One region of the Kitasatospora sp. NPDC057965 genome, then DNA from elsewhere that is predicted to be linked to it. Evidence: riboswitches for the same ligand, from Rfam matches in the RefSeq annotation. Region 1 holds a riboswitch; each other region holds the start of a gene.
The links. Region 1 has a riboswitch for thiamine pyrophosphate ahead of thiC (phosphomethylpyrimidine synthase ThiC). Riboswitches for the same ligand answer to the same signal wherever they lie in the genome.

Region 1 (6,195 bases):
CGCCGGGACCAGCACGAAGAAGGTGCCGCCCAGCACCACCGTGCCGGGGCGCGGGTCGACCAGTTCGGTGACGGTGCTCAGCCCGGCGGCCAGGCCGTTGCGGGAGTGCACCACGGCGCGCGGGCGGGCGGTGGTGCCGGAGGTGAAGACGATCACGGCGTCGGCGTCGTTCCCGGGCGTGTCGTGTCCGGGGACCCTCGGCACCGACGCGCCGAAGGGGTTGGTGTGCAGCCGGGGCGCGCAGCCGGGCAGCCGGCGTCCCAGGGTGGCGACCGGGCCGAGGGTGCCCAGCGGGGGCAGCGCGAGGTCGGCGCGGCGGGCGAGCGGCCCGGCCCAGCCGGCCACCGCCTGGGCGGCGGCGTCGGCGAGCACCAGGTCGGGCCGGGCCAGGGCGAGCCGGGCGGCCAGGACGTCGGGGCCCGCGGTGGGGTCGAGGACGGCGGTGCGCAGGCCGAGCCGGTGCGCGGCCATCAGCACGGCGAGGGCGCGCGGGCCGGGGCGGACGGCGACGCCCAGGGTGGTGCCCTCGCCGAGGCCGCGGGCGTTCAGGGCGACGGCGTAGTTGTCGGCGAGGTCGGCGAGTTCGCCGCGGCGGATCCGGACCCGGGTGGTGCCCAGCCGGGTGTGGCGCAGGACGGCGGGGCGGTCGGGGTGGACGGTGCGCAGGGCGTGGGCGAGCCGGTCGAGCACGGGCTGTCCTCGGGTTTCGGCGGGTGGTCGGGTTTCGGTGGTCGGGTTTCGGTGGGCCGTTTTTGGGAGGCCGTTTTTGCGGGCAGCGGGCAACGGTCAGCGGACGTCGACGGCGCGGGCGCCGGCACCGCGCTCCAGGTACCAGCGGGCGGTGCCGACCACCCCGTACGCGCGGATCCGCCGGGTCGAGTTCTGCACCACCATGTCGCGGCGGTGGACGATCGCGGTGGTGTGCCGGCGGACCCGGTTGATGAATGTCCGGTCGGTCGGCGAGGGCCGGCGCGGCATGCCGCCGACCGCCTGGTACAGCTCGGCGGTGATCGCCATGTTGTTGCCCGCGTGCATCCGGTACCGGGTGAGGTAGCCGTGCCGGCGCCGGTGCGCGGGCCGGATCCGGCCGAAGAACGCCCCGAGCGCGACCAGCACCAGGAAGACGGCGCGCCCGGCGGGCCCGTGCTCGTCCCGGCGGGCGGTGACCCGGCCGCAGACCAGCCCGCCGCCGCCGAGCATCGCGGCCCGGGCGGCGGCCGTCCAGCCGGGCTCGGGCAGGCAGTCGGCGTCGGTGCGGGCGAGCAGGGTGGCGCCGTGCGCGATGGCGTGCCGGAACGCGGTGTCGACGGCGGAGCCGACGCCCTTCTCCGGTTCGACCAGCACCTCGACCGGGAACGGCGCGTGGGCGGCGAAGGCGCGCACGGCCGCCACGGTGCCGTCGGTGGAGCCGTTGTCGGCGACCAGCAGCGTGAAGTCCCGGTCCCGCTGGGCGGCGAGGGCGGCCAGGGTGCCGCCGATCCGGGCCTCCTCCCGGTAGGCGGGGACGATCACCCACAGCGCGGTCACGACGCCTCCCAGACCATCGTCATCAGGCTGACGCCGCCGCCGAGGCCGAGCATCAGCACCTTGTCGCCAGGCGTCAACTCACCTCGTATTCGGTCGAGTTGGATTCCTATCGTGGCGCTGGCGACATTGCCGAGCTCGGGCACGGTGACCACCAGCTTCTCCTCCGGCACCCCGGTGGCCTCGACGAACCGCTCCAGGTAGGGGACGGTCACCTGGTGCACCAGCACCCGGGCGTAGTCGTCCCAGCCGAGGCCGGTGCGGGCGGCCACCCGGGCCAGGATGTCCAGCCCGATCTTCTCGAAGACCCCGCGCAACTCCTTTCCGCCGCCCCGGAAGTAGCTGTACTCGTCGCCGCGCGGGTGGCGCGAGCCGCCGCCGGGGATGCCGCCGATCCGCCAGTGCTCGGAGGCGGTCTCGGTCTCGACGTCCAGGATGCCGCCGCGCTCGACGGCCTCGACGACCACGGCGGCGCCCGCGTCGCCGAAGGTGTAGCCGGCGAAGCCGTCGCGGAACTCCTCCGCCCCGCCCGGGTCTCGGCGCATCGCCCGGCTGGGCGTCTCGCCGGTGACCACCAGGGCCCGGCGGGCCCGGCCGGCCAGGATCATCGCGCGGGCCAGGTCGATGCCGTTGAGGAAGCTGTTGCAGGCGTTGCTGACGTCGAACGCGTGGGCACGGGAACCGAGTTCGGCCTGCACGAGGTGGGCGGTGGCGGGCTCGGCGACGTCCCGGGTGGCGGAGGCGAAGAGCAGCAGGTCGACGTCGAGCGGGTGCAGCCCACGGGCGTCCAGGGCGCGCCGGGCGGCGCCGACGGCCAGCGTGGAGGCGTACTCGCCGTCGGCGGCGAAGTACCGGGTGAGGATGCCGGTGGCCTTCTCCAGGGTCCGCTCCGGCAGGCACAGCCGGCCGCCGGCGGTGATCTCGTCCTGGAGTTGCCGGGAGGTCAGTCGGCGGGCGGGGAGCTGGGCTCCGGCGGCGGTGATGCCGATCCGCGCGATGGCTGCTGGTTGCATGGCCCCATCGTCCGGCGAGCCCGGCCGCGCCCGCCTGAGTACGGGTACTCAGGCGGGCGGACCGGGCTACCCAACCGCTCAGTCCTCCTCGGGGATCGCGTCCACCGGCACCGCGTCCACCGGCACGGGCACCGCGTCCACCGGAACCGGGACGGCCGTCGGAGCGGCGGTCGCCGGGGCGGCGGCGCCGTCCGGGCCGACGGTGGACAGCAGCTGGCGGGCCAGTCCGAGCCCGGTGCCGCCCATCGCCAGCGCCTTGGCGAACAACTCGCCCATCCCGTCGGCCCCGTTGAGCAGCACCATGTGCTCGACGTTGCCGAAGGACTCCGCGGCGGCCCGCACGATCTGCGGCCACTGCTCCGCCAACTCCTGTGCCACCACGGCGTCCTGGTTCTCGGCGAGGGCGGTGGCGCGGGCCTTGATGCCCTCCGCCCGGGCCAGTCCGATCGCCCGCGCCGCCGCGGCGTCGGCCAGACCGCGCGCCTCGGCGGCGGACGCCTCCGCCTGTCCGGTCGCGGTGGTCGCCTCGGCCTGTGCCAGGCCGCGCACCCGGGTGGCCTCGGCGTCCGCCTCGGCCGCGACCCGCACCCGGCTGGCCTCGGCGGTCGCCGCCAGCTCGGTCTCCCGGGCCTGCGCCTGCGCGGCCGAGATCCGCGCGTCGCGGGCCGCCTCCGCGCTGGTGCGGGTGTCGTACGCGCGGGCGTCGGCGGGTTTGCGCACGTCGATCTGCAGCTGCTGCTCCTTGCGCTGTGCCTCCAACTCGGCGACCCGGGTCTCCTGGACCACCACCTGCTGCCGGGCGGCGGCGTCGGCCAGCGGTCCGGCCTGTCGGGCGCGGGCGGTGGCGGTGTCCATCTCGGCCTGGTACGAGGACTGCTGGATCTCGCTGTTGCGGGTCGCCTCGGCCTTGCGGGCGGCCGCCTCCTGCTCGGCCTCGGTGGCCAGCCGGTCCGCCTCGGCCTGGGCGATCCTGGCGTCCCGCTGGACGGCGGCGGCGTGCGGGATGGCGAGGTTCTTGATGTAGCCGGTCGGGTCGATGATCTCCTGGATCTGCAGGGTGTCGATGATCAGCCCGAGCTTCTCCATCTCCAGCCCGGAGGCGGCCCGGGTCTCGCCGGTGAGCCGCTCGCGGTCGCGGATCATGTCCTCGACGGTGAGCCCGCCGACGATCGAGCGCAGGTGGCCGGCGAAGACGTTGTGCACGCGCTGGCTGATCAGCTTCTGCTGGTCCAGGAAACGGCGGGCGGCGTTGGCGATCGAGACGTCGTCGTCGCCGACCTTGAAGATCACCACGCCCTTCACCCGGACCGGGATGCCCTGCGTGGTGACGCACTCGACGTTCAGTTCCGCCTCGTTGAGGTCCAGCGAGAGCCGCCGGACCCCCTGCAGGCCGGGGGTGACGAGGGTGCCGCGCCCGGTGACGATCCGGAAGCCCAGACCGTCGCCGACCCCCTCGGTGCGGTGCCGGGAGCCGGAGATGATGAGCGCCTCGTTCGGCTCGGCCACCCGCCACATGAGTTTGAAGAGCGTGACCCCGATGATCAGTGCCGCGACGGCTGCCCCGGCGATGATGAGTCCCATGGTTCAACTCCCCCTTCGAGCGCAGGAGATGCGCCGAGTCGGATTGTCCGCCCCGGCCGATCCGGGGGAAAGGGAAGTGACATGACTGGCCGTCACAAGGTCGTCACCGGAGGGTCATCGGCGTGTCACGGCCCGATCGGCGCCACGTACACCGTCCTCGGCGGCTGGTACTCGATCACCACCACCGGTGTGCCGACCGTCAGTCGCTCGCCCGGCACCGCCAGGTAGGCGAGGAACGCCTCGGTGCCCTGACGCTCCGGCACGTGCACCATCACCTCGCCGACCAGCCCCGCGCCAACCGCCCCGGTGACCCGCCCCGTGCTCCCGACCACGCCGGCCTCCTCGCCTCGTCCGCTACGGAGCCAGTCTGCCCGCAGCGGCGGCTACGCGCCCCCCGTTCACCGTCCGGACCTCGACGTTCCCCCTCCCGGACCCGCTCTGGACCTCCGGCGATCGGCTCGCTACGGTGTTGGACGTCATGCGCGGGCAACACCGCCTGCGGACGCGGGAGCTCGGAGCACCGGGCTGAGAGGGCGCTGAACGGGACGTCGACGGACGGACCGGCGGCTGCGTCGACCGCAGGAACCTGACCGGGTAATGCCGGCGTAGGGAGTTTGAGGTCCGATGACCAGCTTTGAGGCACAGCCGCAGTCTGCCCGGCCCCGGTCCGGCCCCGAGGGCGCCGTCACCAGCGCGGGCAGCGGCTACCCGGCCCCGGCCTGGCGCAAGGCCCACCGCGAGGGGTCCCGCCCCGATCTGCGCGTGCCGTACCGCGAGGTCGTGCTCACCAACGGGAAGACCGTCCCGCTGTACGACACCTCCGGGCCGTACACCGACCCGGACTACGAGCCCGACGTGCGGCGCGGCCTGCCCGCCCTGCGCGAGGCCTGGATCCGTCAGCGCGGCGACGTCGAGGAGTACGACGGCCGCGAGGCGCGCCCCGAGGACGACGGCATCCGCCACACCTCGCCGCGCGGCGGCGACCTGCGCAACCTCGACGCGGTCTTCCCCGGCCGCCCGCGCCGCCCGCTGCGCGGCCGCGACGGAGCCGCCGTCACCCAGCTCGGGTACGCCAAGCGCGGCGTCGTCACGCCCGAGATGGAGTTCGTCGCCCTGCGCGAGGGCCTGGCGCCCGAGTTCGTCCGCGACGAGGTCGCCCGCGGCCGCGCCGTCATCCCGGTCAACGTGAACCACCCCGAGGTCGAGCCGGCGATCATCGGCACCAACTTCCTGGTGAAGATCAACGCCAACATCGGCAACTCCGCCGTCACCTCCTCGATCGAGGAGGAGGTGGAGAAGATGACCTGGGCCACCCGCTGGGGGGCCGACACCGTCATGGACCTCTCCACCGGCCGCAACATCCACACCACCCGCGAGTGGATCCTGCGCAACTCCCCCGTGCCGATCGGCACCGTGCCGCTCTACCAGGCGCTGGAGAAGGTCGACGGCAAGGCCGAGGAGCTGAGCTGGGAGGTCTACCGCGACACGATCATCGAGCAGTGCGAGCAGGGCGTCGACTACATGACCGTGCACGCCGGCGTGCTGCTGCGCTACGTGCCGCTGACCGCCCGCCGCAAGACCGGCATCGTCTCGCGCGGCGGCTCGATCATGGCCGCCTGGTGCCTGGCGCACCACCGGGAGAACTTCCTCTACACCAACTTCGAGGAACTCTGCGACATCCTCGCCCGCTACGACGTCACCTTCTCCCTCGGTGACGGCCTGCGCCCCGGCTCGATCGCCGACGCCAACGACGAGGCCCAGTTCGCCGAACTGCAGACCCTCGGCGAGCTGGGCCGGATCGCCCGCGCCAGGGACGTCCAGGTGATGATCGAGGGCCCGGGCCACGTCCCGATGCACAAGATCAAGGAGAACATGGATCTCCAGAAGGAGATCTGCGACGAGGCCCCCTTCTACACCCTGGGCCCGCTCACCACCGACGTCGCGCCCGGCTACGACCACATCACCTCGGGCATCGGCGCGGCGATGATCGCCTGGTGGGGCACCGCGATGCTCTGTTACGTCACCCCCAAGGAGCACCTGGGCCTGCCCAACCGCGACGACGTGAAGACCGGCGTCA
Region 2 (6,195 bases), on a different contig from region 1:
GGACCTCGGTGACCACCAGACCCCACTTCTCGGAGATGTCGGGGAGGTACAGCCACGCGGGGACCAGGGCTTCAATCTTGGCTTCGATCTCACTCACAAGCACCAGACTGCCACCTCGGCGGCCCGCCGCGCACCAACCGGGTCCGCCGCCCGGCGCTACCCGGCGGCCAGGGCCGACTTCAGCGGGACCGCCGGGTCGGCGGCGCGGGCCGGGTCGAGCACGGCGCCTCGCTCGATCAGCCGCCGTCCCTGGGTCAGGTCGCGCGGCCGGTCGACCGCGAGCAGCGCGCGCAGGGCGCCGTCGCGCAGCCAGAGCACCGACCAGCCGGCGTCCGACGGCGAGCCGCGCCACAGCAGCTCGTCGCCCGCGCCGTGCCGTCCGGCGTACTGCGCCATCCGGCCGAACTGCTCGGACCAGAAGTACTGCACCGGGTCGTACGGCGGCGCGTCCGTTCCGAGCAGGGTGGCGGCGACGGCCTCGCCGGACTGCAGCGCGTGGTCCCAGTGCTGGACGGTCAGCCGGGTGCCGGAGCGCACCGAGGGGTAGCTGACGCAGTCGCCGGCCGCGAGGACACCCGGCACGGTGGTGCGCAGCCGCTCGTCCACCAGCACGGCGCCGGCCGCGTCCAGGGCGACCCCGGTGCCGGCCAGCCAGCCGGTGGCCGGGCGGGCGCCGATGCCGACCACCACCTCGTCGGCGGGCAGGTGCGAGCCGTCGGCGAGCAGCACCGCGCCCGGTTCGACGGCCGCGACGCCGGTGCCGCAGCGCAGGTCCACCCCGGCCTCGGCGTACCAGGCGGCCATCGCCCGGCCGACCTCGGCGGGCAGCGCGCCGGGGACGGGCGCCGGGCCGGCCTCGACGACGGTCACCTCGCAGCCGGCCGCCCGGGCGGCGGTGGCCACCTCGGCGCCGATCCAGCCCGCGCCGACCAGCACCAGGCGCAGGCCGGGGCGGAGCAGGGCGCGCAGCGCCAGCGCGTCGTCCAGGGTGTGCAGCAGATGGGCGCGCTCGGCGCCGGGCAGGGCCCGCGGCTCGGCGCCGGTGGCGATCACCAGCGCGTCGTACGGCTCGTCCCCGGCGTCGGTGTGCAGCAGGCCCGCGCCGCCGGGACCGCCGGGGGTGAGTCCGGTGGCGCGGCGGCCGGTGAGCAGCTCGACGCCGAGGCCGGCGAAGTCGAGGTCGAGGGCGGTGCTGTCGGTCTTGCCGAGCAGGACGTCCTTGGAGAGCGGCGGCCGGTCGTACGGCGCGTGCGGCTCCTCGCCGACCAGCGTGATCCGCCCCTGCCAGCCGTCGCGCCGCAGCACCGCGGCGCACTGCGCCCCGGCCAGCCCGGCGCCCACCACGACGACCCGATCCGTCTGTCCCGTTCCGTTCAGCTCAGCCACGCCCGTCACTGTACTGAGGCCGGTCCCGGGTCCGAGGTCCTAGGCCGCCCCTCCCCCGTCCCTCCCCGCCCCGCTCCCGGGCACCTTCAGGGGGCGCACCCCCCGGAGTTAAGGTGGGGGCACCATCACGGGAGCCCGGCGCACCGGGCTGAGAGGCGGGCTGGCACGGCCCGCGACCGTCCGAACCTGATCCGGGTCATACCGGCGAAGGGAGAGCAGCTTTGACACGCCTGGTACGGGGCGCCCATGCCGAGGTGCTGGTCATCGGCGGTGGGATCATCGGCCTCGTCGTCGCCTGGCGGGCGGCCCAGCGCGGGCTGCGCGTCCTGCTGGTCGACCCCTGGCCCGGCCACGGTGCCGCCCAGGTCGCGGCGGGCATGCTCGCCCCGGTCACCGAACTCCAGTACGGCGAGGAGCCGCTGCTGCGCCTCGGGATGGCCTCCAACGAGCGGTACGCGTCCTTCGCCGCCGAACTCACCGAGGCGAGCGGCGGCCGGGACATCGGCTACCGGCAGTGCGGCACCCTCGCCGTCGCCCTCGACGCCGACGACCGCGCGGAACTGCGCGAGCTGCACGCCTTCCACCAGCGGCTCGGCCTGGACTCGCAGTGGCTCACCGGCCGTGAGGCCCGCCGACTGGAGCCGATGCTCGCACCCGGCGTGCGCGGCGGCCTGCACGTCACCGACGACCACCAGGTGGACGGCCGCCGGCTGGCCGAGGCCCTGCTGCACGCGTGCGAGCGGGCCGGCGCGGTGGTGCACCGCACCGAGGTCACCGATCTGCTGGTCGAGCACGACCGCGCGACCGGAGCCCGGCTGGCCACCGGCGAGAGCGTCACCGCCGACCGGATCGTGCTCGCGGCCGGCTCGCGCAGCCACCTGCTGCCCGGCCTGCCCCCGGGCGTGCTGCCGGCGATCCGCCCGGTCAAGGGGCAGGTGCTGCGGCTGCGGGTGCCGGAGGCGTACCGGCCCTTCCTCTCGCGCAACGTGCGCGCCGTGGTCCGCGGCGGCCACCTCTACCTGGTGCCGCGCGAGAACGGCGAGCTGGTGGTCGGCGCGACCACCGAGGAGCAGGGCCACGACACCACGGTCACCGCCGGCGGGGTGTACGAGCTGCTGCGCGACGCGCACGAGCTGGTCCCCGGCATCACCGAGCTGCCGCTGGTGGAGACCGGCGCCGGGCTGCGCCCCGGTTCGCCGGACAACGCGCCGCTGCTCGGCCCGACCGCGCTGCCCGGCCTGGTCGCCGCCACCGGCCACTACCGCAACGGCGTCCTGCTGACGCCCGTCACCGGCGACCTGCTGGCCGACTACCTGGCCACCGGCACCCTGCCGGAGCTCGCCCACCCGTTCGCCCCCACCCGATTCACGAAGGTCCCGGCATGAGCCCCCGCACCAGCGACATCCCCCTGAGCGTCAACGGCGAGCCCCGCGAGGTGCCCGCCACGACCACCCTCGCCGAGGTGGTCGCCACCCTCAGCCAGGCGCACTCCGGCGTCGCCGCCGCCCTGAACGAGGCCGTGGTGCCGCGCGCCGAGTGGCCGCGCACGCCGCTGTCGGCGGGCGACCGGATCGAGATCCTCACCGCCGTCCAGGGAGGCTGACCGATGGCCGACGACCTTCTCACCATCGCCGGGACGTCCTTCTCCTCCCGGCTGATCATGGGCACCGGCGGCGCCCCCAGCCTGGAGGTCCTGGAGCAGGCGCTGCGGGTGTCCGGCACCGAGCTGACCACCGTGGCCATGCGCCGGGTGAACGCCGGCACCCAGGGCTCGGTGCTGGACGTGCTGAGCCGCAACGGCATCCGGGTACTGCCCAACACGGCCGGCTGCTTCACCGCCGGCGAGGCCGTGCTGACCGCCCGGCTGGCCCGCGAGGCGCTCGGCACCGACTGGGTGAAGCTGGAGGTGATCGCCGACGAGCGGACCCTGCTGCCGGACCCGATCGAGCTGCTGGACGCCGCCGAGACCCTGGTCGACGACGGCTTCACGGTGCTGCCGTACACCAACGACGACCCGGTGCTGGCCCGCAAGCTGGAGGACGTCGGCTGCGCGGCGATCATGCCGCTGGGCTCGCCGATCGGCTCCGGCCTGGGCATCCGCAACCCGCACAACTTCCAGCTGATCGTGGAGGGCGCGGGCGTCCCGGTGATCCTGGACGCCGGCGCCGGCACCGCCTCGGACGTCGCGCTGGCGATGGAACTGGGCTGCGCCGCGGTGATGCTGGCCTCGGCCGTCACCCGCGCCCAGGACCCGGTGCTGATGGCCGACGCGATGCGGCACGCCGCCGAGGCGGGCCGGCTGGCCCACCGGGCGGGCCGGATCCCGCGCCGGTTCCACGCCGAGGCCTCGTCCGCGATGGCCGGCCGCGCCGACCTGGACACCCGCGAGCACCCGGCGTTCTGAGGGTCCGCCCCGTCCGTTCCGGGCACCCGACATTCCGGATAATCAACACGATCATCGTTCTGGTGTCACAAACCGGGCACAGAGCGGCCCCGGGAGCGGTGTCTCCCGGGGCCGGCGGACCCCCACGTCCTAGACTCGCCGGGTGGACATGGCATTGCGCGACCCCCTGATCGGTACCCTGCTCGACGGCCGGTACCGGGTCGAGCGGCGGATCGCCACCGGCGGCATGTCCACCGTCTACCAGGGCACCGACACCCGGCTCGACCGGGTCGTGGCGCTCAAGGTGATGCACCCCTCGCTGGCCGGCGACACCGCGTTCACCAGCCGCTTCATCCGCGAGGCCAAGGCCGTCGCCCGGCTCGCCCACCCCAACGTGGTCAACGTCTTCGACCAGGGCGCCGACGGCGCGCACGTCTTCCTCGCCATGGAGTACGTGCCCGGCGGCACCCTGCGCGACCTGCTGCGCGACCGCGGCGCGCTGTCCGTGCGGGCCGCCCTGGACATCCTGGAGCCGGTGCTCGCCGCCCTGGGCGCCGCCCACCGGGCCGGACTGGTGCACCGCGACGTCAAGCCCGAGAACGTGCTGATCACCGAGGACGGCCTGGTCAAGGTCGCCGACTTCGGCCTGGTCCGGGTGCTCGACGCCGCCGACGGCGCCACCACCTCCACCACCGCGACGGCCGGCACCGTGCTCGGCACCGTCTCCTACCTCGCGCCCGAGCAGATCCGCCCGGGCGCCGAGACCGACCAGCGGGTGGACGTCTACGCGGCCGGCATCCTGCTCTACGAGATGCTCACCGGCGCCCGCCCGCACACCGGCGAGAACCCCGTCCAGGTGATGTACCGCCACCTGCACGAGGACGTCCCGCCGCCGTCCGCCGCCGTCCCCGGCGTGACGCCCGGGCTGGACGCCATAGTGGCCGGCGCCTGCGCCCGGGACCGCGCGATCCGCCCGCACGACGCGGTCGAGCTGCTCGCCGCGCTCCAGCGGGTGCGCCGCGGGCTCACCCCGGCCCAGCTGGACGCCGAACCGCCGGCCTCCACCCGGCCCAGCCCGCGGTACCCGACCGGCGAGGCGACCTCGGTGCTCACCCCGGTGCTGCTGCCCGCGCCCCCGGTCGAGCGCACCAGCGTGCTGGACGTGCCGCCGGACCTCATGGACCAGCTGCTCACCGAGCCCCGCCCGTACGACGAGCCGCCGCCCCTGCGCGCGCCGCGCCGCGCCCGGCGCCCCCGGTCCGCCACCGCCCGCCGGCTGCCGCGGGGACCGCTGATCTGGACGGCCGTGGTCGCCGCCCTGGTCCTGCTGGTCGGCGGCGCCACCTACACGATCTCCGGCGCGGTGTACGGCACGGTGCCGGGCGTGCTCGGCAAGGACCGGACCGAGGCGGAGCGGATCCTGGACGCCGCGGGCATGCACGGGCGGGTCTCCGAGGTGTACAGCGAGTCCGTCCCGGTCGGCCAGGTGATGGCCGCCGCCCCCGGGGTGGGCACCCGGACCAGGAAGAGCGACGCGGTCACCCTCACCGTCTCGCGCGGGCCCAAGCGGATCGCCGTCCCGGACGTGGTCGGCCGCCCGTCCGCGCAGGCCTCCTCGACGCTGACCGGGGCGCAGCTGACCGCCGCCACGGTGACCGAGACGTACAGCGACACCGTCCCGGAGGGCTCGGTGATCAGCAGCTCGCCGGCGGCCGGCCAGCAGGTGCCGGAGAACACGCCGGTCGCGCTGGTGGTCAGCAAGGGCATGGTGCCGGTCCCGGACGTCACCGGGATGTCCAAGGAGGCCGCCGAGAAGGCGCTCCAGGCGGCCGGGTTCACGATGCAGAGCAGCGGGGTCAACCTGTTCGGCACCGGCAAGGTGACCGGCCAGTCCCCGGCGGCGGGCGAGCGCCGTCCGCAGCGCACCGTGGTCACGGTCAACTTCCCGTTCCTGTAGGCGTTCCCGCGCGACCCGCCGTCCGCTGCCCGCCGTCCGCTGCCCGTCGGCTCAGCGCAGCGGGCCGTCGCCCGGCTCCTCCTGGTGGGAGTAGCGCTGCTCCCGCCACGGGTCGGCCCGGTTGTGGTAGCCGCGCTCCTCCCAGAACCCGCGCCGGTCGGCCCGCATGTACTCGACCGCCCGGACCCACTTGGGGCCCTTCCAGGCGTACAGCCGGGGGACGACCAGCCGGACCGGGAAGCCGTGCTCGGCGGTGAGCGCCTCGCCGTCGCGGTGGGTGGCGAGCAGCGTGTCGGCGGCGGCGAAGTCCTCCAGCCTCAGGTTGGCGCTGTAGCCGTACTCGGCCCAGACCATGACGTGGGTGACGCCGGTGTCCGGCGGCGCGAGGTCGAGCAGGGCCGCGGCGGCCACCCCGGTCCACTCGCCGTCGAGCACCGAGAAGCGGGTGACGCAGTGCAAGTGGGCCCGG
Region 3 (6,195 bases), 220 kb from region 1:
CCTCGGTGAGCGCCTGGCGGTAGGCGGCGAGGGTGTGCTCGGGAAGGGCGTACGAGGAACCGCGGTGGGCGATCACCTGGACGGGCGGTGCGGTGCGGGCCGTCGCGGGCGAGACATCAGGGCTGGTCACGCCCTACACGATAGGCCGCGCAAGTGACACGGAGGCGAAGACGGTCCCAACCCGGGGGGCCGTCTTCGCCTCCGTGTCCGCCTCCGCGCCCGCGGCTGCGGAGCGGGTCAGCGCGCGACGGCGCCGCGGGCCCGGGTGAACGGGGTGAGCGCCCAGGTGGCCAGGGCCGGCACCAGGAAGCCGAACAGCGAGGCCGAGGTCCACTCCTGCGGGGTGAAGTGCAGCGCCTCCTGCGCGGAGGTCCAGAGGTCCGTCCACCAGCCGGCCACCGCGGTCGGCGCGATCAGCTGGTAGGTGGCGAAGCCCAGCGCCCACGGCAGCAGCATCAGCCAGCGGGACGGGGCGTCGGCGGAGAGGTCCCAGCCGCGCCGCCCGGCGCCGAGGAAGTAGTCGACCGCCAGCACCGCGAACATCGGCACGAAGACCGAGCCGATCAGCCCCAGGAAGGCGTAGTAGGAGTCGGTGAACGCGGTGATCTGCAGCGCGAGCACGGTGATCAGCACACCGGTGCCGCCCGTCAGCACCCGGCGGTCGACCTTCGGCAGCAGGTTGTGGATCGACATCGCGGTCGAGTAGACGTTGGCGAAGGACTGGTCGGTCTCGCGCAGCACCAGCACCAGCAGGAACAGCCAGCCGGCCCAGACGCCCAGGAAGGAGTCGAAGATCCGCTCCGGGTTCCCGTCCGCCTGCAGCAGCGCCATCAGCCCGAGCACGTAGCACCAGACCTGGGCCATCGTGTAGCCGGAGAAGCTGCCCCAGAACGCCGAGCGCGGGGTGCGCGAGTGCCGGGTGTAGTCGGCGGCGAGCGGCACGAACGAGATCGACACCGCGATCATCGCGTCCGTCGCCCGCAGGAAGCCGTGCCAGTTGCCGGCGCCCGGGTCCGGTACGCCGTGCCGGCCGAGCTGGACGGTGAAGTACACCATCGCGACCGCCACCGCGGCGGCGACGAAGCGGCGCAGCACCGCGATGGCGCCGAGCGGCCAGATGGTCAGCGCGGTGGTCAGCGCGCCGGCCAGCACCACGAAGACCCAGCGGTAGCCCTCGGTACCGGTCACCGTCTGCGCGCCGAGCGCGATCGTCAGCAGCTCGTAGACGCCCCAGCCGATGCACTGGACGATGTTGAGCACCGTCGGCACGTAGGACAGCCGGGTGCCGAACAGGCCGCGCAGGTTCGCCATGGCGGGCGCGCCGGTCCGCGCGCCGATCAGCGCGGCCACGCCGAGCATCGCGGTGCCGACCACGGTGCCGACCGCGATCGCGGTCACCGCGGCGGCCAGCGACAGCTCCTCGCCCTTGGCGCCGAGCACGGTCGCGGCGGTGGTGAAGCCGATCAGCGAGACGCCGAGGTTCATCCAGAGCGCGAAGTGGTCGCGGAAGCCGAGGGTGCGGGGCGGCTCGGTGTCCAGCACCAGCGGCGCCTCGGTGCGGGCCGGGGGCTCCAGGACGGCGGTGGCCGTCCGCGCGGTGTCCCCGTCGGGGGAACCGGGGGCGGTGCCCGCGGCGTCCTGCGGCGGGGGGACGTTCCGGGACGCGGGCGCGCCGGAGGACGAGGATGACGAAGCGGACGGCATGGCCGATCTCTCCCTACGCCGGCATTACCCGGACAGGTTCCGGCGGTCTGCGCCCCCTCGACGGCCGCCCACGAGGTCCGTGGCGTACGGTCGACCGGCGCACTCTCAGCCTGGTCGGTCCAAGCTCCCGCGTGTCAGTTCGGAGCGACAGGCTAGTCGCCGTCGGGGGGAACGCCAAGACGGGTCGTGTCGGGTACGGCGCTTCGGCGGCCGTCTGGCCCGGCTAAGGATTCTTATGAGTTCTTCAGAAGGGTCCTTACGGCAATCGAATCGGGTGTGCGAAAAACTATGGTTGTTGGTCCTGTCAGCTATGGAGGTCGTCCGTGAGCACCGAGCGCGAGGTTGGGTCCACCGGGCCGCAGGGGGAGCAGCCCTCCGGCGGCCAGGGGGTGGTGGGTTCCGCTTCTGACGGTCCGGCGCAGCAGTCTGCGGCCGGCCCCGCCCCCGCCCCCGCAGCGACGCCCGCAGTCGACCAGCCGTCCCAGCCGCCCGCCGAGGGGGGTTCCGGCGGGTTCACGCCCACGCTGGCGTTCGGCAAGGTCGGCGCCCCGGAGGCGCCCGCCGCGCCGGCCCCGGCCCCGGCCGCCGAGCCCGGGTACCTGGACGCGCCGCCGCCGGTCCTGCCGCCCGCCGCGCCCGCGGCCCCGGCCGCCCCGGTCGCTCAGGCCGCCGCGCCGTACGGCGACAACCCGTACGCCACCCCGGCCCCGGGCACGCCGGTGCCCCCGGCGCCCGTCGCGCACGACCCGTTCGCCGCCCCGGGGGCCCCGCAGGCCCCGGGCGCGACCGGCCAGCACCACCACCCGTTCGGCGCCGGCCAGCCGCTCGGCGGCTGGGGCGCCGCCCACGACATCACCCCGGGCGCGCCCGGGGCCCCCGGCGGTCCCGGCGGCCCGCTCGGCTACCCGGGCGAGTACCCCGGCGCGCCGGTCCCCGGCGGCCCGCGCAAGAAGCGCGGCGGCCTGATCGCCCTGGTCGCGGCCGTCGCCCTGGTGGCCGGCGTGGCCGGCGGCGCGGTCGGCGTGTCCGTCGCGGACCGCGACGGCAAGTCGGTGAGCGCCAAGGCCGACCGCAGCTCCACCACCGTCCAGGCCAACAACACCCAGAAGAACGAGCCCGCCCCGGGCTCGGTCGCCGGCATCGCGCAGAAGGCGCTGCCCAGCGTCGTCACCATCAAGGCCCAGGGCAACGGCGAGTCCGGCACCGGCACCGGCTTCGTCTTCGACACCGAGGGCCACATCCTCACCAACAACCACGTGGTCGCGCCCGCTTCCAGCGGTGGCAAGCTGACCGTCAAGTTCGCCGACGGCAGCTCCTACGGCGCCTCCGTGCTGGGCCGCGCCGAGGGCTACGACGTCGCCGTCATCAAGCTCGACAACCCGCCCAAGGAAAAGCTGACGCCGCTTCCGCTGGCCGACTCCGACAAGGTCAACGTCGGCGACTCCACCATCGCCATCGGTGCCCCGTACGGCCTGGAGTCCACCGTCACCACCGGCATCGTCAGCGCCAAGGACCGCCCGGTCGCCTCCGGCGACGAGACCGGCGCGCAGGCCTCCTACATGAACGCGCTGCAGACCGACGCCTCCATCAACCCCGGCAACTCCGGCGGCCCGCTGCTGGACTCCGCCGGCGGCGTGATCGGCATCAACTCGGCGATCCAGTCCAACGCCTCCAGCAACGGCCGGGCCGGCTCCATCGGCCTGGGCTTCGCGATCCCGATCAACCAGGCCAAGTGGGTCGCCGACACCCTGATCAAGACCGGCAAGCCGGTCTACGCCAAGCTCGACGTCCTGCGCAACGACGACTACAAGGGCGACGGCGCGCAGATCCAGACCCGCGACGTCCAGGGCCAGCCGGCCGTCACCCCGGGCGGCGCCGCCGACCAGGCCGGCCTCAAGCCGGGCGACGTCATCACCAAGCTCGGTGGCAGTCCGATCGAGAACGGCCCCGCCCTGGTCAGCAAGATCTGGACGCACAAGCCCGGCGAGACCGTCGACGTCGAGTACACCCGCAACGGCCAGACCGCCACCACCAAGGTCACCCTCGGCAGCCGCGTCGGCGACAACTGACCCCCGACCCGCCCCGGAAACCCTGTGCACCGAACCCCGCCGGACCCGTTAGGCTGACCTCCGCCTGGAGAGCTGCCCGAGCGGCCTAAGGGAACAGTCTTGAAAACTGTCGTGCGGTGACCCCGTACCGTGGGTTCGAATCCCACGCTCTCCGCCGGTAGGAGAAGAACCACCTGCTCAAGGCGGGTGCCGACCTCGGGTCGGCACCCGCCTTTGTGCTGTTCGGGGTGGGGCCGGCTGTGGGCCGGGGTGGGGCAGGGTTCACCTGAACGGGGGGTTTGGGGTGGGAACGTCCTCGGGTGGGGGTGCGAGGTCCGTCGTCAGGGCGTAAGGGGCGAACTGCCCTGGGCCCGGCGAGGAGAGACTGATGGCCTGGTACCCCGGTGCGGAGAAGATGGAGCTCGAACCGGAGTCGGACGAGCAGCCGGCGATCACCCCGACACAGGTGATCTTCCACAGCGTGGCGGCCCCGTGGACGCCGCGGCGGATCTACGAGTACTGGCGGGACTCCACCAACCTGGAGTCCCACTTCGGGGTCGGGTACGACGGCAGCGTCGGGCAGTACATCGGCACCCAGACCCGCGCCGACGCCAACATGCGGGCCAACCGCCGGGCCGACGGCACCGGCGCGGTGAGCGTGGAGTCGGCCAGCGACGACCAGAGCACCGATCCGTGGACGGACGCCCAGATCAACGCGTTCGTCGCGCTCGGGGTCTGGCTGCACCAGCGGCACGGCATCCCGCTGCGGATCTGCGGCGAGTGGGACGAGCCCGGCTTCGGCGTGCACCGGATGTTCCCCGAGTGGTCGGACGGCGGGACGGCCTGCCCCGGGGACATCCGGGCCCGCCAGTTCCGCGACGTCGTGATGCCCGGCATCGTCGCGGCGGCCGGCGGTGCGCCGCTGCCCCCGCCGGGCGGCGGCTCCGGCCCCGCCCGGTACCGGGTGACCATCAACGGTCTCGAATACGGCTACGGCGCGCACGGCCCGCAGGTCGAGGAGGTGGGCCAGGCGCTCGTCCGGCAGGGCTTCGGCGGGCACTACCAGTCCGGTCCCGACCAGGACTGGCGGGACGCCGACACCCTCAACTACCAGGACTTCCAGCGCAGTCTGGGCTACTCGGGGTCGGACGCCGACGGCGTGCCGGGCGAGGCGTCGCTGCGTCGGCTGCTGGGCCGGCTGCCCTCGGCGCAGCGGGTGTCGCTCGCCCACGTGGTCGCGGCGGCGCGCACCGACCCGGAGGCCGAGCAGGGCCACCAGACGTACGGCGGCGAGGTGCGGATCGTCGAACAGGCCCTGGCGGACGAGGGGTTCCTGGAGCAGCGCTGGGTGGACGGCTCGCTCGGCACCCGCACCGTGCAGGCGTACGCCGCGTTCCAGCGCAGCCTCGGCTACGCGGGCGAGGACGCCAACGGCATCCCCGGCCGGCGCAGCCTCCAGGTGCTGGGGCAGCGCCGGGGGTTCGACGTGACGGACTGAACGGACCGAACGGACCGAACGGGCTGGACGGGTCGCCGGGAGCGGGCGGCCGGGGGAGGCCGGGCGGCGAAGCCGGTGCTTGACCATGACACCGTGTGAGGGTCTGCACTGGAGGGACCATGTTGAACATCGGAGACTTCGCCAAACACGGCCGGGTGTCGGTCCGCATGCTGCGCCACTACGACGCCGTCGGACTGCTCCGGCCCGCCCGGGTCGACCCGTTCAGCGGCTACCGCTGCTACGAGGCGGCCCAACTGGCCCGGCTCAACCGGCTCATCGCCCTCAAGGACCTCGGCTTCACCCTGCAACAGGTGCGGGCCGTCCTGGACGAGGAGGTGGACACGGCCGAGCTGCGCGGGATGCTGCGACTGCGGCGGGCCGAGCTCGCCGCGGCGATGGCGGCGGACGCCGAGCGGCTGGCCCGGGTCGAGGCGAGGCTCCGGACGATCGAGAGCGAGGGGACCATGTCCACGCACGATGTCGTGGTGAAGCGGGTGCCGTCGGTGCGGGCGGCCGAACTGACCGGGGTCGCGGCGAGCTACGAGCCGCAGGACATCGGGCCGGTGATCGGCCCGCTGTTCGAGGAGCTCTGCGGGCGGCTGGCGGCGGCCGGCATCGCGCACAACGGCCCGTCCGTCGCCCGGTACGAGGACACCGGCGGCGGGGACGGCTCGGTGCTGATCCGGGTGGCCGTGCCGATCGCCGCCTCGGTCGACCCGGCGGGGGAGCACGGTCTCGCCGTGGTCGACCTGCCGGCGATCGAGGAGGCGGTGACCGTGGTGCACCGCGGCTCGATGGACGACTCCCTGGGCGCGGTCCAGGCGCTGGCGCGGTTCATCGAGGAGAACGGCTACCGCTCGACCGGGTACGCCCGGGAGCTCTACCTGGAGTGCCCGGAGGAGGTGGCGGACTGGGTGACGGAGCTGCAGGAGCCGGTGCAACGCG

Region 2: another riboswitch for thiamine pyrophosphate. It lies ahead of thiO (glycine oxidase ThiO); the one in region 1 lies ahead of thiC (phosphomethylpyrimidine synthase ThiC).
Region 3: another riboswitch for thiamine pyrophosphate. It lies ahead of ACFVVU_RS07660 (purine-cytosine permease family protein); the one in region 1 lies ahead of thiC (phosphomethylpyrimidine synthase ThiC).

Annotation. Positions count from the first base shown of each region.
Region 1 is NZ_JBHVPZ010000004.1:187,851-194,045, reverse strand. Features, by position in the region: gene ACFVVU_RS06700 (class I adenylate-forming enzyme family protein) at 1-690, opposite strand, end outside; gene ACFVVU_RS06695 (glycosyltransferase family A protein) at 787-1,527, opposite strand; gene ACFVVU_RS06690 (3-oxoacyl-ACP synthase III family protein) at 1,524-2,537, opposite strand; gene ACFVVU_RS06685 (flotillin family protein) at 2,616-4,118, opposite strand; gene ACFVVU_RS06680 (hypothetical protein) at 4,244-4,450, opposite strand; TPP riboswitch at 4,613-4,747, shown strand; gene thiC (phosphomethylpyrimidine synthase ThiC) at 4,743-6,195, shown strand, end outside.
Region 2 is NZ_JBHVPZ010000025.1:107,215-113,409, reverse strand. Features, by position in the region: gene ACFVVU_RS28650 (Rv2175c family DNA-binding protein) at 1-97, opposite strand, end outside; gene ACFVVU_RS28645 (NAD(P)/FAD-dependent oxidoreductase) at 157-1,386, opposite strand; TPP riboswitch at 1,507-1,613, shown strand; gene thiO (glycine oxidase ThiO) at 1,608-2,771, shown strand; gene thiS (sulfur carrier protein ThiS) at 2,768-2,989, shown strand; gene ACFVVU_RS28630 (thiazole synthase) at 2,993-3,790, shown strand; gene pknB (Stk1 family PASTA domain-containing Ser/Thr kinase) at 3,939-5,726, shown strand; gene ACFVVU_RS28620 (molybdopterin-dependent oxidoreductase) at 5,778-6,195, opposite strand, start outside.
Region 3 is NZ_JBHVPZ010000004.1:411,294-417,488, forward strand. Features, by position in the region: gene ACFVVU_RS07655 (glycerophosphodiester phosphodiesterase family protein) at 1-130, opposite strand, end outside; gene ACFVVU_RS07660 (purine-cytosine permease family protein) at 238-1,704, opposite strand; TPP riboswitch at 1,698-1,845, opposite strand; gene ACFVVU_RS07665 (S1C family serine protease) at 2,028-3,773, shown strand; tRNA gene ACFVVU_RS07670 (tRNA-Ser) at 3,840-3,927, shown strand; gene ACFVVU_RS07675 (peptidoglycan-binding protein) at 4,141-5,250, shown strand; gene ACFVVU_RS07680 (MerR family transcriptional regulator) at 5,370-6,195, shown strand, end outside.